Linked DNA regions of Actomonas aquatica. The protein of the gene in region 1 interacts with the protein of each later gene in a pairwise test. Links are inferred from orthologs where the notes say so. Each region holds a gene or a part of one and is shown in the gene's direction. Other genes may lie near its edges.

The links.
Region 2: the proteins of K1X11_RS20885 (region 1) and K1X11_RS11465 interact in binary tests that used the Escherichia coli proteins (3 or more experiments, as listed by UniProt). The link is inferred for Actomonas aquatica from one-to-one orthologs.

The regions. Positions count from the first base shown.
Region 1 is NZ_CP139781.1:5,468,665-5,471,762, forward strand. What follows is about bases 298-3,080. They hold K1X11_RS20885 (diaminopimelate decarboxylase), read left to right. Parts: upstream 298-949; coding sequence 950-2,212; downstream 2,213-3,080. Other genes in these bases: K1X11_RS20880 (TlpA family protein disulfide reductase), read right to left, coding at 298-790; K1X11_RS20890 (tetratricopeptide repeat protein), read left to right, coding at 2,772-3,080. Also shown: more of K1X11_RS20880, read right to left, coding at 1-297; more of K1X11_RS20890, read left to right, coding at 3,081-3,098. UniProt on the Escherichia coli protein: Specifically catalyzes the decarboxylation of meso-diaminopimelate (meso-DAP) to L-lysine. Is not active against the DD- or LL-isomers of diaminopimelate.
Region 2 is NZ_CP139781.1:2,948,571-2,951,693, reverse strand. What follows is about bases 16-2,823. They hold K1X11_RS11465 (response regulator transcription factor), read left to right. Parts: upstream 16-948; coding sequence 949-1,698; downstream 1,699-2,823. Other genes in these bases: K1X11_RS11460 (sensor histidine kinase), read left to right, coding at 1,755-2,823; K1X11_RS11470 (YgaP family membrane protein), read right to left, coding at 513-752; K1X11_RS11475 (TIR domain-containing protein), read left to right, coding at 16-508. In the rest of the region: more of K1X11_RS11475, read left to right, coding at 1-15; more of K1X11_RS11460, read left to right, coding at 2,824-3,123. UniProt on the Escherichia coli protein: Response regulator member of the two-component regulatory system CpxA/CpxR which responds to envelope stress response by activating expression of downstream genes including cpxP, degP, dsbA and ppiA.

The DNA.
Region 1 (3,098 bases):
CTTCCTGTTCGCTGAAGACGATGGTCCAGGTGATGTCCTTGGCGGCAATGAAGTCGTTCATGAGCTCGTGTTCGCGCTCGGGATCGCCGGCCGTGTCGATCGGGGTCGGTTGCAGGCCGTGCACTTTGCCTTGGAGGCTGGTGACGCCGACGACTTCCACCGGGCTGCCGGCGTAGTGGGCGGTGAGCTCGGCGACCTGCGGGAAGGAGCGGATGCAGGGGCCGCACCAGGTGGCCCAGAAGTCGAGCACGACGACCTTGCCCTTGAGGTCGGAAAGTTTCGTGAGGCCGTCGTGGGTGGACCACGTGAAGTCGATCTCAGGGGCCGGGCTGCCGACGAGCTTCGCGGCGGCGGCTTCCTTGGCTTGAGCGGCGGCGGCGCGTTGCAGCATCTGGCCGGCCATGGCGGCGGCCTGGGTGCCCGGGTAGGTGGTGGTGACCGATTCGAGCTGCGCCACGACGGTGTCGAGGTCGGCACCGAGCTGGGCTTTGACCATGGCAACGGTCATGGCGATGCGGGCGATATCCTCGTCCACCTGGCCTTCGTAGGAAGCGAGCAACTCTTCCAAAGCGGCGACTTCGGGGGCGAAATCTTCGGCGGAGGTGGCTTCACCGGAGGAGGCTTTGGCCTGCAGCTGCTCCATGATCGCATTCAGTTTTTGAATGGGTTCGGAGGCTTCCGGGGCGAGCATCGGCGAGGGGGCCGCGGCGCTTTGGGCGAAGGCGGACCCGGCAAAAGCCGGGATGAGGGCCAGAGAAAGGGTCAACAAGACGCGTCGAAAACGATACATAAGCGCAAGTTCTTCGCAGAGGCGGAGGGGCGCAAATGGCAAATCGGGTTTTGTGGGCAGTGGTGGCGCGCGGGCGGGGCGCGGGTGGGGCGAAATGCGTTCCGGCGTTGACAGGGCTTGCGGGCTGGCTGCGCTGGGACGTTCCACTTACCGCTGACTATGACCGACAAGAGCCTGCCCTTTGACCGAGACCAACTGGAAGCGATCGCCGCTCAGGTGCCGACGCCGTTCCATATCTACGACGAAGGTGCGATGCGCGCCAACGCGCGGGCCTTTTACGAGGCCTTTTCGTGGGTGCCGGGTGGCTTCAAGAATTTCTTCGCGGTCAAGGCGCTGCCGAATCCGTTCGTGATGGAAGCGCTCAAGGAAGAGGGACTCGGCGGTGACTGCTCCTCGATGGGTGAACTCGTGCTCTGCGAGGCGGTGGGCATCAAGGGTGAGGACATCGTCTTCACGTCCAACGACACACCGGCCTACGAATACCGCAAGGCGGCCGAGCTGGGGGCGATCATCAACCTCGATGACATCCGTCACATCACCTACCTCGAGGAGGCGCTCGGCGGCACCTTGCCGGAGTTGCTCAGCTTCCGCTACAACCCGGGGCCGCTGAAGGCGGGCAACGCCATCATCGGCAAGCCGGAGGAGGCCAAGTATGGTTTCACCCGCGAGCAGCTCTTCGAAGGCTATCGCATGGCGCAGGCGAAGGGCGTGAAGCGTTTTGGGCTGCACACCATGGTGGCGTCCAACGAGCTCAACCCCGACTACTTCGTCGAGACGGCGCAGATGCTCTTCGACCTCGTGGTCGAGTTGAACCGCGAGCTCGGCATCACCTTTGAGATGCTCAACCTCGGTGGCGGCATCGGCATCCCGTATCGCCCGGAGGACACGGCGGTGGACCTGAAGTTGGTCGGTGAAAAAATCCGCGAAGCCTACGAGGCGACGATCGTCGCGAACGGGCTCGGTCCGATCAAGATCACCATGGAATGTGGCCGCATGATCACGGGGCCGTATGGCTACCTCGTGGGCCGCGTGTTGCACCGCAAGTCGACCTACAAGGAATACATCGGTCTGGACGCGTGCATGGCCAATCTGATGCGTCCGGGCATGTATGGCTCCTACCACCACGTGAGTGTGCCGGGCCGCGAGGACGCGCCGAAGCTGGTGTGCGACGTGACCGGCTCGCTGTGTGAAAACAACGACAAGTTTGCCATCGACCGTGAAATCCCGACGCCCGAGGTCGGCGACCTGGTGGTGATCCACGACAGTGGCGCACACGGCCACTCGATGGGCTTCAACTACAACGCCAAGCTGCGTTCGGCTGAAGTGCTGTGGCAGGGCGGCGACCAGTGGAAGGTGATCCGCCGCGCCGAAACGCTGGCCGATCATTTCGCGACCTTGGATTATCCGGGACTCAGCGGCTGAGGCACCCGCCGTCGCGGGACAAGGCGCGGTGAGGCACGGTCTGTTTTTAACCACGAATGGACACGAATAGCTTCGGCTACCGCCTACGCACTGAAACGGGGTTTCGGGGATAGACGATGAACCGGAAGGTGAATCGCTATTCGTGTAGATTCGTGTCCATGTCACAGCGATTCGCTATCGCTCGTAGACGTGTTTAAGAAACGGCGTCGGATGGGGCCATCGCCTGCGCAAGTGTGCGTATGGGCGGGGACTCGGGAGCGGTCTATGATGGGGCATCTTGAGTGATGCCGATGACATTCTTGCCCCGTGTGGAACTGCCGCAGTGCCGGCGTGTGCCCGTGGTGGGCCCCGCGCTGGCTGCGCCGCAATCTGGAGCAGCGGTTCGAGCTGGAAGAACCGCTGACCGGCGTGCTGCCAGCGATCTAATTTACCTATGAAATCGTATTTGAAAATGTGGTGGGTCGGGCTGGCGTTGCTGGCATTCGGAAGTGGAAGCGCCGTGGCGCAAACGGACGCGGGGAGCGCGGCCCAGCCGTTCCGTTACGTGAACTTTAAGGGCGTGGCCCAACCGATAAGTCCCGTGGTCTATGCCGACGGACGCTATGCCTTGGTCGACGGAGCGGGGACGTTGTATTTTTCGAGCGACCTGAAGGCGTGGGAGAAGCTCACCTTCGAGCCCGGCACCAAGCTGCGCTGGGTGAGGCATGACGGTGAGCAATGGGTGCTGGCCTCCAGCGAGCGCAAGCTGGCGCTTTCCGCCGATCTCAAGACGTGGACGCCGTGGTTTACCAGCGATGCGGCCAACGAAACCGCGGTGTTGTGGCGCGGTCGCTACTGGCGGTCCGCTTACACGGTCCTTGGTATCACGCAGTTCATGCACGAGCTG
Region 2 (3,123 bases), 2.5 Mb from region 1 along the record:
GGCGGCTGCGCAACAGGCGATCGACACGTTGGCGGACGAGGGAGAGGGCGACGTGTGGATCGAGAGCGACGTGTTCACCGGGCCGCTTTCGCTCCTGCAGGGCGTGCAATGGGCGGCTCAGATTGCGGAGCTGGGTTGGGAGGCCCGGGAGCATGCGCGGGCGGCGTGGCAACAGGCTTTGGGCACGGTGATGGCGCGGCGGCAGGCGAGGCCGGACGAGGTGGCGTTGGCGCTGGTAGAGGCGCAGGTGCGCGTGCTGCTGGGCCAGGAAGTGGCGGCGTTGGCGGCGCTGCGTGAGTTTGATGATTCGGAGGTCGGGCGGGCGGCGGGACCGCAACGGGAGCACCTCATTGTCTGGGCGACGATGGGTGACTACGCGGCGATGATGGACGCGCTGGTCGATCGCTATCGCGAGGGGCGCGAGCGCTGGGCGCAGGTGCAGGATTGGCTCCGCTACGATCCGCGATTGGCGGCGTGGCGGGAGCAGATGGCGCTGCGGCGGGAATAGGGTCTCAGTTGGAGTGGTGGAAATCCGGCGGGTTGTGCGGATGGCGTTTCTCCCACCGCTCTTCCCAGGCGGCGGTGTCGAGGCGCAGCACACAGTAGAGCGGGCAGAAACCGAGTCCGCCGGTCAGCCAGAAAACGAATCCAATGAGGCCCCACCAACCGATCGTTTGCACACCGAGGAACAGCAAAATGCAGCCCAGGATGAAGCGAGCACCGGCATCGAATGATCCAACGTTTTTCTTCATGGCGGGGAGGGGTTGCGTAGACGATACGCCGGTCGGGGCGGTTGCGCGCCGCAGGGCTTGGCGCAAGATGTGCGGATATTGATTTGGGCATCGCGCCAACGCGAAAGGGTTGCAGGGAGCGCGGTGGCCGGGCAGAGGCTTGGGCGTGACTTTCCCCGGTGCAGCCCCGACCGACGCGACCGCGACGCGTGTCTTGATGATCGATGACGATCGCAAGATGTGCCGCCTCGTGAGCGATTATTTGAGTCCGCTGGGTTTCGCGGTGACGGCCGTCCATGACGGGCCGAGTGGGGTGGAACGAGCGGTGGACGCGGCGGCAGCGTGGGATGTCGTGTTGCTCGATGTGATGCTGCCGGGGTTGGATGGTTTTGAGGTCCTCAAGCGGATACGGCGTCACAGCGAAGTGCCGGTGCTGATGTTGACGGCGCGGGGTGATGAAATGGATCGGATCGTAGGGCTGGAGGTGGGGGCCGATGATTACGTGCCGAAGACCTTTTCCAGTCGGGAACTGCTGGCGCGGTTGCGGGCGGTGTTGCGCCGATCGGCGGCACGGGAGGCGGCCGCGGCGGAGGCGGCGGGGGCGGGGGAATCGGCGACGATCGAGGAGCTGGTGGTGCGGGAGCTGCGGCTGATACCGGAGGCGCGTCGGGCGTTGTTGGCGGAGCGGGAGTTGGAGCTTACGCCGGTGGAGTTTGATTTGCTGTGGAGTCTGGTGCGGGCGAAAGGGCGGGTGCGCAGTCGGGAGGCGTTGTTGGACGAGGTGCGGGAGCGGCACTACGACGTGTTTGATCGCTCGATCGATGTGCACATCTCGGCGCTGCGAAAAAAGCTGGGCGACGATGCGCGCGCGCCGCGTTACATCCGCACGCTGCGGTCGGCGGGTTACATGATGATCGATCCGGCGACGGAGCCGGACAACGCCGCCGGTCAGGCGCATAAAGGTTAAGCCGTGGTAAAGAAACGAGCACGACCGGGGTATGCCGTGATAGGGAGGACTGCGTGGTGAAACTGCGTCTGTCTTTGGCGGCTAAAATCGGGCTGTGGCTCGGTCTCAATATCCTGCTGCTGTTGGTGGTGGCGGGGAGTTTGCTGGTGCTCAGCGGCGGGTTGCACGGCTGGGTGGAGCGGGCGGTGGGGGATCGTTTTCGCGGCGTGGCCGATGTGTTGATGGCGGAGTTGAACGGCGAGGATGAGGCTGGGCGGGAACGTCTGTTGGCGGGTTACGCGGCGGACTACGGACTGACTTTTGTGGTGATGTTGAATAACGGCACGCGGGTGGCCGGGCCGGAGGTGGTGGTGCCGGATGAGGTGGCCAAGCATCTGCGGCCGCCGGCGGGTGGGGAAGGGGCTGGTCGAGTCGGGGAGCGTCTACCGCCGCCGATTTTGCCGCCGGATGACATGGCGCGACCGCAGTCGCAGGCACCGCGGCCTCAGCCTCCACCGCCGCAACGGCCGCGTCCGGCCGAGCAGGGGCGGGACGGCCGTATCCTGGTGGAGGTGGACGAACCGGCGGGCTGGTGGATGGGCGCGCGGGTGCCGGTCTCGGTGCGCCAAGGGATGCCGCCGCGCCCGGGGACGCTGTTTGCGATTTCGGATTCGGTTTGGGCGTTTGGGGCCTTGTTTGACCTGCGGCCGCTGGTCGTGGCAGTGGGCGCAGCGCTGGTGATTTCGGCTTTGTTTTGGCTGCCGCTGGTGATGGGCATCACGCGGGACCTGCGGGCGCTGGAGCGGGCGACCGGGCGGATCGCGGAAGGGAAGTTTGACACGCGGGTGCCGGCTACGCGGGGCGATGAGATCGGCCGGCTCGGCGACAGCGTGAATGTAATGGCTGCGCGACTACAGGCGCTGGTGGACGGGCAGAAGAAGTTCCTGGCGGATGTGGCGCATGAGCTCGGGTCGCCGATTGCGCGGTTGCAGTTGGGCACGACGATTTTGGAGGAACGGGTGCCGGAGGGACTGCGGGCGCAAGTGGAGGACGTGCGCGAGGAAGTGGAGCAAATGGGCGCGCTGGTGGCGGAGTTGTTGGACTTTACCCAGGCAGAGTTGGGCGGCGAAGCAGTAGCGTTGGAGGCGGTGACTTTGGCGTCGGTGGTGCAAGAGGTCATCGCTCGCGAGGCGGGCGGTGCCAAGGTGACGGTGACCGTGCCGGAGGGGCTCGACGTGTGTGCGCACGAGCGCTTGTTGAATCGGGCTTTGGGTAACCTGGTGCGTAACGCGGTGCGGCATGGAGGGGCGGCCGTGACGATCGAATTGAAGGCAGAGCGCAGTCGAGAAGGGGGCGTGACCCTGTGGGTGCGCGACGATGGACCGGGAGTGCCGGAGGCGGCGCTGGCTCGGCTGAGCGAACCGTTTTTCCGACCGGATGCGGCGC